One region of the Exiguobacterium sp. S22-S28 genome, then DNA from elsewhere that is predicted to be linked to it. Evidence: riboswitches for the same ligand, from Rfam matches in the RefSeq annotation. Region 1 holds a riboswitch; the other holds the start of a gene.
The links. A riboswitch is a leader RNA that binds a small molecule or an ion and turns the genes downstream of it on or off. The one in region 1 is predicted to bind lysine.
Positions count from the first base shown of each region.

Region 1 (5,948 bases):
GCCACAGCAGTCGCCCACGGCTGTACCGGAAAAGGTAACGACCAAGTCCGGTTTGAAGTTTCGGTCGCAGCACTCGATCCGTCACTCGAAGTCATTGCGCCTGTTCGTGAATGGAAATGGTCACGGGAAGAAGAAATCGCCTATGCGAAAGAAAACGATGTGCCGATTCCAATCAATCTCGACAGCCCGTATTCAATTGACATGAACTTATGGGGACGCAGCAATGAATGTGGAGTCCTTGAAAATCCATGGACAGAGCCGCCGCAAGATGCTTATGCCTTGACGGTCGCACCGGAAGACGCACCGGATCAAGCAGAAGAAGTCATCATCGGCTTTGAAGCGGGCGTGCCGGTTTCGATTAACGGAACAGCGCATCCGCTGGCGAAACTGATTACAGAACTGAATATCATCGCTGGCGCACATGGTGTCGGACGGATTGATCACGTCGAGAACCGTTTGGTCGGGATCAAGTCACGTGAAGTCTATGAATGCCCGGGCGCAACGGTCTTACTCAAAGCGCATGCAGCACTCGAAACAATCACGTTGACAAAAGACGTTGCTCACTTTAAACCGATTCTCAGCAAACAATATGCAGAAACCATTTACAACGGATTATTCCATGCACCACTTACAAAAGGACTTAAAGCCTTCTTGACGGCAACGCAACAGGATGTGACCGGTGAAGTCCGTGTCAAACTGTATAAAGGGAACGCGATCGTCACAGGACGTCAATCGACAGTTTCGTTGTATGACGAGAAACTCGCGACTTACACAAAAGAAGATGCCTTTGATCACGAAGCAGCGAAAGGATTCATCAAACTGCATGGTCTTGCGATTGCGACACATGCCAGCGTCCATCGTCAGGAAGGCGTGAAAAAATGACGAAACTATGGGGCGGACGGTTTACGGAAAGTGCTTCCGCTCAAGCGGAGGCCTTCGGCGCATCGATCTCATTTGATCAAAAATTGGCGGCTGTCGATTTACAAGGCAGCCTGGCCCATGCACAGATGTTGTACGAACAAGGGATTCTCGAGGAAACGGAATGGCAACAAATCGAAGCCGGACTTAATCATTTACAAACGACGATTGACCAGCATGTCTATTCACTTGCTGATGAGGATATCCATATGAACCTCGAGCGGTTATTGACGGAACAGATTGGTCCTGTCGCCGGTAAGCTGCATACAGCGCGCAGTCGAAACGATCAGGTCGCAACTGATCTTCATCTCTGGATGGAGCAGCATGTTTTAGAACTCCTGTCGAGTCTTCGCAATCTGCAATCCGTCATCACGGAACAAGCGGAGCAACATGTAGAGACGGTCATGCCCGGCTATACCCATCTGCAACGTGCCCAACCGATCTCGCTCGCGCATCACTTGCTGGCTTACTTTTGGATGTTTGAGCGTGATGCCGAGCGACTGACGGATAACTTGAAGCGGGTCCGGATGTCACCACTTGGTGCCGGTGCACTCGCCGGAACGACTTTCCCGATCAATCGGTTCAAGTCAGCCGAGTTGCTTGGGTTTGCACACGTCTATCCCAACAGTTTGGACGCCGTCTCGGACCGGGACTTCGTCATTGAATACCTTGGGATCGCGTCGACGGTCATGATGCACCTGTCACGGTTCTGTGAAGAAATCATCATCTGGGCGTCGCAAGAATTTTCGTTCATTGAGCTGTCCGATGCGTTTTCGACGGGATCAAGCATGATGCCGCAGAAAAAGAATCCGGACTTCGCGGAATTGATTCGCGGAAAGACAGGACGGGTATATGGAAACTTGATGGGGTTCTTGACGACGATGAAAGCATTACCACTCGCTTACAATAAAGATATGCAAGAAGATAAGGAAGGCGTCTTTGATACGGCTGATACGGTTTTACAGTCGGTTCAGATTTTTACCGGGATGCTCGAATCCGCTACGTTTAAGACAGAAGCGCTCAAGAAGGCGACAATGCAAGACTTCTCGAATGCAACGGAACTGGCCGATTACCTTGTCACAAAAGGCATTCCTTTCCGGGAAGCGCATGAAATCGTCGGCAAAGCCGTCCTGCATTGTGTCCAAATCGGCTGTTTCTTGAAGGATTTGACACTTGAGACGTATCAGACATTCCATCCGGTCATTACGGAAGATGTCTATCCATTGCTCGATCCGGTTCAAGCCGTCGCACGACGGGGCAGTTACGGCGGGACAGGTTTTAACGCTGTTCGCGAACAACTGACCCAAGCGAAGCAGATCCTTCAAAAATCATAAAAAATCAAAAAAGTTTGGCAAATCACTGGATTTAACAAAAAATGTTTGCTATAACTGTAACTAACAACCGACAGATAGAGGCGCGGATGACATCAGTAGCAACACTTACAAAGGCAAGCATGCCAAGTGATGTGAAAGGGGAAATCCGCCGAAGTGAACAAGAAAATGCTTTTTCTTGGTTGCTGGTACAACGGTTAAGATCCGTTGTACTGCCGAAACCCACGTTTCGGAGCGCTATCTTACGTAAAAGAACGAGTGACACTGTCATCGTTTGTCCGATCGTGATAACGACGGGCCGTAGGAACGCTCCTACCGGCCCGTCGTTTTTTTCTGTTTCGGGACAAAAGGAGATAGGATTGTGACAACTGTACTTAAATTTGGTGGTAGTTCGGTTGCGACTGTCGAACAGATTCAGTCTATTGCGAATTATTTGAAGAATCGGACGGATCAAGGCGAAAAATTAGTCGTCGTCGTGTCGGCGATGGGGAAAATGACAGACTCCTTGATTGCGCAAGCTCAAGCAATCACGGATCGACCGGAACGGCGCGAACTCGATCGTCTGCTTGCAATCGGTGAAGAACAGACGATTTCGTTGCTCAGCATCGCCTTGAACTCACTCGGGACAAAGGCCTTGTCTCAGACGGGCGCACAAGCAGGCATCAGTACGATGGGACTCCACACGAAAAGTAAAATCAAACAAATTGACGGTGAATTACTCCGGAAAAAACTGGAGACCTACGATGTCATCATCGTCGCTGGTTTCCAAGGGGTCAATGAACTGGGGGATGTTACGACACTGGGGCGCGGCGGATCGGATACGACAGCCGTCGCACTGGCAGCCGTTCTCGATAAACGGTGTGAAATCTATACGGACGTTGACGGCGTTTATACGGCTGATCCACGGATTCATGCAGCAGCACAGCCGATTCCGCACATTTCATACGATGAGATGATGGAAATGAGTGCTCTCGGATCAAAAGTCATGGAGATGCGGAGTGTCGAGTTAGGTAAAAAATACGGTGTACACATCTTTGTTGGGAAAACACTTGAATCGGAAAGAGGGACTTGGATCATGGAGGCAACGGAAACGATGGAACAAAAAGCGGTCACAAGTGTCAGTGTGACAAAAAACGTCATGACGGTATCGATCAAACACGTACCACAGACAAACTCAGCGGTCGCAGATATCTTTGAATTGTTATCAGGACGTCACGTCAACATCGATATGATCAGTCAGACGACGTTTGACAGTGACATTTTCCTCTCGTTCTCTTGTCCGCTCGACGAAGAAGAGTTTTTGGAAGAAGCCCTGCAGGATATCATCAATCGTTTCCCGACCGTCAAAGTCGACCGTCATAACCAACATGCCAAGTTATCGGTCGTTGGAATCGGAATGCGTGACGCAACAGGCGTCGCTTCGAAATTATTTGCGACATTCCGGGCGGAAAACATCACGTTTTATCAAGTCACGACGTCAGAAATCAGCATCTCGTATACGATTGCGCAAGGCGACATCGAACGGACCGTCGCAGCAATCGCCAATGCGTTTGACCTGTAAGGAGGAAACCATATGTATCATGTAGCAGTCATTGGAGCAACAGGCGCCGTTGGACAAAAAATGTTGCAAGTCTTGGCGGAACTCGACTTTCCGGTTCGTCAAATTTCAGCTTACGCTTCAGCTCGTTCTGCCGGAAAAACCGTTCAGTTCAAAGGACAAGACGTCACGATTCAAGCATTATCGGAGCAAATCACAGAAGACGGCATCGATGTCGCACTGTTCGCAGCAGGCGGAACGATCAGTGAACAGTATGCCCCATTACTCGCTGCAGCAGGAACACTCGTCGTCGACAACTCAAGTGCTTTCCGGATGCAGGCGGATATCCCGCTCGTCGTACCGGAAGTAAACCCGCAGGCAATCGGTCCGAATGATCGATTGATCGCCAATCCGAACTGTTCGACGATTCAATCCGTCGTTGCCCTGGCACCACTTCAGCAGTTTGGTTTACAGCGTATCAACTATACGACGTATCAAGCGGTCTCCGGTTCGGGTCAAAAAGGAATTGAGGATTTGGCCCGCGGCAGCCGCGGCGAAGAACCGGTTAATTATCCGCACCCGATTCACGATAACATCCTGCCGCATATCGATGTGTTCTTACCGGATGGGTATACGAAAGAAGAGCAGAAAATGATTGATGAGACACGCAAAATCTTCCGCTTACCGGAGTTGCCGGTCAGCGCGACATGTGTCCGCGTCCCGGTCACGAACGCTCATTCCGTTGCGATCAACGTGACGTTTGAGCAGGAGACGACGGTCGAAGTGATCCGCGAAGCATTGCGTCAAGCACCCGGCGTCGTCTTGGTCGATGATGTCAGTCAAAATCAGTATCCGATGCCGCTTGATGCCAGTGGAACGGATGACGTATACGTCGGACGGATTCGACAGGATCAGAGTCTTGCGAACACATTCCACATCTGGTGTGTTGCCGACAACATTCGAAAAGGGGCTGCTTCGAACGCCGTCCAAGTGGCGCGTCAAGCACTTGAAAGTTCAATCCATTCTTAAGAAACGGGGAGGAATCCGACATGTTTAAAGGAGCAGGAACAGCACTGGCAACACCGTTCACGTCAACGGGTGAACTGGATTTAACCGTATTTGAACAACTCATCGAACAACAACTCGCGGCAAACATTCAAGCACTGGTCGTCGGTGGGACGACAGGAGAAGGATCGACGCTGACGAATGAAGAGTTCGAGACGTTACTGAAAACGGCGGTCCGTGTGACGGCAGGACGCGTGCCTGTCATTGCCGGAACCGGAACGAACAATACGGCGCAGACAATCGAAAAGACACAAGCGGCGGAACGTCTTGGTGCCGATGCAGCGATGCTCGTGACACCGTATTACAATAAAACTTCACAAGCCGGGCTCGTAGCGCATTTCACGGCTGTCGCGGATGCGGTTTCGCTTCCAATCATGCTGTATAACGTCCCGTCACGTACGGGGGTAGCGATTTCAGTTGAGACTGCCGTGACGCTTGCGAAGCATCCGAACATCCAAGCGTTCAAAGAAGCGAGTGGAGACGTCAGCTTCATGGGTGAACTGATGACGGCTTTACCAAACGACTTTGCCGTTTTCTGCGGCAACGACGATCAAATTCTTCCGTACATGGCATGGGGGGCACAAGGCGTGATTTCCGTCTTGTCGAATCCGTATCCAGCTGAGACGCAAGCCTTGGCAGAAGCGCTGCTCGCAAACGATTACGACACGGCACGCCGGATTCAGAGTGATCTGATGCCTGTCATTTCCGCCTTGTTCAGCGACGTCAATCCGATTCCTGTCAAAGCAGCACTTGAAGAAATCGGAATTGCCGTCGGGGCTCCGCGTCTGCCGCTCGTCCGTCAGTCGGAAGCGGGACATGCGCACCTGCTTGAGACGATGCGGAGTTATAAAGGAGTGGTTGGATGAAACTCGCCATTCACGGATACGGAGCGACCGGACATTACGTGCATGAACTGGCACCGGATGCCGTCGTCGCTGTCATCGACAAAACGAAAACGGCGGAACGTGTGCCCTCATACGGCACGCTCGCCGAAATGACGGAATCGGTTGATGCGATCATCGATTTCTCACACCCGAGCTTGTTGCCGGATCTACTGGATTACGGCATGAGAACGAAGACACCACTCGTCATTGCGA
Region 1 covers NZ_JBHFFC010000018.1:42,668-48,615, forward strand. Annotated here, with positions in the region: gene ACHA8N_RS04990 (argininosuccinate synthase) at 1-882, shown strand, start outside; gene argH (argininosuccinate lyase) at 879-2,252, shown strand; lysine riboswitch at 2,320-2,497, shown strand; gene ACHA8N_RS05000 (aspartate kinase) at 2,611-3,810, shown strand; gene ACHA8N_RS05005 (aspartate-semialdehyde dehydrogenase) at 3,823-4,815, shown strand; gene dapA (4-hydroxy-tetrahydrodipicolinate synthase) at 4,836-5,717, shown strand; gene dapB (4-hydroxy-tetrahydrodipicolinate reductase) at 5,714-5,948, shown strand, end outside.

Region 2 (5,053 bases), on a different contig from region 1:
AGGAATCATCAAGACGACGGCGGTTGGCAAGACCAGTCAGTGCATCCGTCATCGCCAATTTTTGCTGGTATTGGATATTTTCGAAATGACGTCGAAGTTCCGCCAACAGCTGATAGGTCACATAACCTGCCAACAGATTAAAAAAGATATACGCGACCGATATTTTAAAGAACGTCGACCAACTATTCGTTAAAAGATAAATGGCCGGCAGAGAGTAAAAGATACCAATACCGATCATTAACTCGAAGTTCCAAAACGTCATGCGGACGTAACGCCGGACGATGCCGATCGTTCCGATGAACAATCCGATGACGACCGTCGAGACGATGACTCCTTCCAACTGATCGGCAGGCGTTAACAAAAAGCGGGTTCCGATGATCATCAGACCGGTGATGATAGCACTCGGCAATCCACCGAACATCATGGCGATAGCAACCGGAATAATCCGTAAGTCGATGCGGGCGACATCGATTTGAATGCTGTTGAACATGAGAAGGACTGAAATGAGTCCGGCTATGCCACCTAAAATCAAGCGAGTCTTCAAATGTGTTTTAGGGGTGATCCTTGGCTGATTCCGAAAAGGTAGGAATAAGAGAGTGATCGTTGTAAACAATAGACAAAAGTTAATGATGAAATTATTCATGATGGACAACAAATCCTCCCAGCTCCTCTTAGCAACGTTTCTAATATACGCTATGTAATCATATGCACTATGTAATCTACTCCTCTTAATAACGGCAAGAAATGGAAAAATGTTTAGCCTGTCGAAAAAGCAATAAAAAAAGGCGAAATTCACAGTCAAGTGAACTTTGCCAAAAAATAAATCCATTATTTTTTAAAAAGCTTTTTTTAGGAAGAAACTGTCTCTTCATCCATGGTTAAAAGAATCTTATCGAACACATGAACCATGATGTTCAGCTCTTCTTCCGTCAATGTACCGAATCGTTCTTGCAGATACTTCCGGCGAACGATTTCGAGTTCGCGGAAAGCGGTCTCGCCTTGATCCGTCAACGCTAAAACAATCGATCGTCGATCGTCTGTTGAACGGGTCCGGGTAACGAATCCTGCTTTGTATAAGCGATCGGTCAAAGCCGTCACCTGACTTGTCGCAAGCTCAAACTGTTCTGCGAGTAGAGTCGGACGCTGGGGGCCATTTTCGGACAGACTGCGTAAAATGAAAAACTCACTTCTTGTCGCGGTTCCTTCAAATAATCGGTTCAGTTCACGACGCAATGTCCGGAGAATGACACGCATTTGTTCCTCTAATCGGTAGGTCAGTTGATCACGTTCTTGTGGCATTCAAGCAACATCCTTTCTTTCAGTTAACTTCTATTGTTTAGTGTACTAAAAAATACGGAATTTTACTATGTATAGGGGCTATTTCAAAAAAAGAATTGACAATTTAAAGACGTTTTGTGTAACATGACGAGGTAATCAAGAAATTATAATCAATTTAATTAGTTCTCACTCAACCAGTGGGATGGAGGTTGCAGTTCTTATGAGTACAGTCACGGATGTCGTCAAGCGGCAGATGAGGTGATTGAAAAGGAAGAATTGCCGAAATCAGTCATCGCTTTGAAGATGATCGATTGGGATTAGATCGAACAGGTCTAATACTGTCACAAGTCGGGTATGACTTGTGGGGAGCTATCTTTCACGACGGTAGAATGGGGCGCATCCTTTTTACTATGTTGCGTTCTCATCTTCCTTCTGGAAGGTGAGGGCGCTTTTTGTTTTTTCAAAAAGTGTCCTCTCAAAAAATTTAAGAAGAGAGAAGCGAATGAGATGAATACTTTACAACCCAAAAGAAAACTGGATTCAACAGAAGAAGGATTAAAACGCGGCTTACAAGCCCGTCATATGTCAATGATTGCGATTGGTGGCGCCATCGGAACCGGTTTGTTTATTGCATCCGGTGCATCCGTTGCAGCTGCCGGTCCGGGCGGTGCCTTATTATCCTATGCCGTCGTCGGACTGATGGTGTACTTTTTAATGACGAGTCTTGGTGAGATGGCAGCCTATATGCCGGTCGCCGGTTCATTCTCGACGTACGGTGCGAAATTCGTTGATCCATCGTTTGGTTTTGCCTTAGGTTGGAACTACTGGTACAACTGGGCTGTCACGATTGCCGTCGAGCTTGTTGCAGCACAAATCGTCATGACGTACTGGTTCCCGGACGTACCTGGTTTCTATTTCAGTGCTATTTTCTTGTTGTTGATGATTGGTTTAAATTTCTTCTCCGTTAAAGGTTTCGGAGAAGCAGAATATTGGTTTGCGATGATCAAAGTCGTTACCGTCATCATTTTCTTGATTGTCGGTGTTGCAATGATTTTTGGTGTCTTCACATCGGAAGCACCGGTCGGCTTTAAAAACTTTGCGTTAGGTGATGCACCGTTCGTCGGTGGTATTCCGGCTGTGATCGGAATTATCCTCGTCGCCGGCTTCAGCTTCCAAGGAACCGAACTCGTCGGAATCGCGGCGGGAGAATCGGAAGATCCGAAAAAGAACGTTCCGAAAGCCGTCAAACAAGTTTTCTGGCGGATCCTGTTGTTTTACGTCTTCGCGATTTTTGTCATCGGGATGTTGATTCCGTATACGAGTCCGAACTTAGTGTCGAATGATATTACGGATGTAGCCGTCAGCCCGTTTACACTTGTCTTTGAAAAAGCCGGACTCGCGTTCTCAGCAGCATTAATGAACGCTGTCATCTTGACGTCCGTCTTATCAGCCGGAAACTCGGGGATGTATGCCTCGACACGGATGCTGTACACACTGGCACGTCAAGGCGACGCACCAAAAATGTTTGCCAAAGTCTCAAAAAACGGTGTACCACGTAATGCCTTGCTCGCAACCGGAGCCATCGGCGCACTCTGTTTCCTGACATCGATGTTCGGTGGTCAAGTGTATCTGTGGCTGTTGAATGCATCCGGTATGACCGGTTTCATTGCGTGGCTCGGTATCGCGATCAGCCATTACCGGTTCCGCAAAGGGTTCCTTGCGCAAGGCCATTCGTTGAGCGACTTGCCGTACGTTGCGCCAGCTTTCCCGTTTGGACCGCTCTTTGCCTTCGGACTTTGTTTCCTTGTCATCGTTGGTCAAAACTATGCTGCGTTCCTAGCGGATCAAATTGATTGGGTCGGAATCGCTGCAACGTATGTCGGTATTCCGTTGTTCCTTGCCTTCTGGTTAGGTCATAAATTTAAAAACCGGACATCGGTTGTTCCTTATTCAGAAATGGAGTTCCCGGAACATCCGCGTCCATAATCAACGGTCATCCTTTTTAAAGGGATGACTTTTTTTGTGCAAAAAAATCAATCTCCTTAAAATAATTCTGAAATATTGTTTTGAAGAAGTAATAAAAAGGAATCATATAAACAATTGTTTGGGTCAAAAAGGGGAGAAGGGGAGAAAACAATGAATACATATGATTTAATTTTGACGCTGGGATCGGCAGCCTTTTTTATGGCACTTGTCGCTTACGTCTCTTACCGGATGACGCGGGGAAAAACGGAAGGGATTGACGAATATTTTTTGGCGGGGCGCGGATTGAGCGGCGTATTCATTGCCGGCTCTTTGCTGTTGACGAATTTATCGGCAGAGCAGTTAATCGGCTTGAATGGACAGTCGTTCGTAGGCAACATGTCGAGTATGGCGTGGGAAGTGACGGCCGGCTTTGCAGCCATCATCATGGCGATTTATTTACTTCCGAAGTTTCTCGGGATGGGGATCTCGACGTTACCGGAATTTTTGAGTCAACGTTACGATGAGACCGTACGGCGTATGACGGTCTTGCTGTTTTTACTCGGCTATATGTGTGTCACGATTCCTTCGATGCTGTATTCCGGAGGGATTGCCGTCTTACAATTGTTTGACGTACCGGCTTTGTTTGGACTTGGGTACACGGAGTCGCTCTGGATTGTAATTTGGATTGTCGGCATCATCGGAGCCATTTACGCCATCTTCGGTGGATTACGGGCTGTCGCTGTATCGGATACATTAAACGGTATCGGATTAGTCATCATCGGATTTTTAGTGCCGATTCTTGGATTCTTTGCTTTAGGGGACGGCAATATGCTCGCAGGGATGAAACAAATTGCAACCGTCCATCCGGAAAAGTTAAATGCCATCGGCTCATCGGATGATGCGGTACCCTTTTTCTCCATTTTCACCGGAATTTTGTTCGCAAACTTATTTTATTGGTCGTTGAATCAATATGTCATTCAACGGGTGCTCGGTGCAAAGGATTTAAAAGAAGGACAAAAAGGCGTATTGATGACCGGCTTTTTAAAGTTGTTGGTGCCAGTGTTCATGTTAATTCCCGGGATTATCGCGTTTCACTTATACGGTGGCAGCTTAGCGAGCGGTGATTTGTCCTATCCGAAACTGATCACGGAACTCCTGCCGGTCTCCTTGATGGGCTTTTTCCTGGCAGTGTTGCTAGGTGCTGTGTTCAGTTCGTTTAATTCGTTGCTCAACAGCATTGCGACGTTATTCGTTCTCGATATTTATCAACCGGTATTTGCCAAAGACGCCTCGGAAAAACAGTTGATCCGGGTCAGTAAGATATTCGGAACCGTTGTGGCGTTGATTTCGTTCATCGTTGCGCCTTTCCTCATGTACGCACCGGATGGATTGTGGACGTTGATTCGTCAATTTACAGGGTTCTTTAACATTCCAATTCTAGTCATCGTTTTGATGGGCATGTTCATGCGGACAATCCCGCCGATTGCCGCTAAAATCGTCATCGTGTTTCACGTCATTGCCTATTACTTTTTTGTATTTGGCCTCAAACAGATTTTCGGATGGGATCACGGCATCAGCTACATTCACGGGTACGGCATTTTACTTGTCATCGAAGTCCTGTTTATGGTCGCAATGGGGAAATACCGTCCGACGACAGCGATCAAGAAAATGTACCGTCGTGGTAACGTCGAGTTGACGCCGTGGAAATACGCGATTCCGGTCTCGGTCCTGCTGACGTCATCCATCGTCTGGATGTATGTCTTATTTTCAAAAATCGGTGTCGCTTATCCGGATGGTATCGTATCGAATT
Region 2 covers NZ_JBHFFC010000014.1:263,314-268,366, reverse strand. Annotated here, with positions in the region: gene ACHA8N_RS04565 (diguanylate cyclase) at 1-643, opposite strand, end outside; gene ACHA8N_RS04560 (MarR family winged helix-turn-helix transcriptional regulator) at 850-1,299, opposite strand; lysine riboswitch at 1,474-1,658, shown strand; gene ACHA8N_RS04555 (amino acid permease) at 1,786-3,264, shown strand; gene ACHA8N_RS04550 (solute:sodium symporter family transporter) at 3,415-5,053, shown strand, end outside.
Region 2: it holds a riboswitch for lysine, as region 1 does, so the genes downstream of both, ACHA8N_RS04555 (amino acid permease) here and ACHA8N_RS05000 (aspartate kinase) in region 1, are expected to answer to the same signal.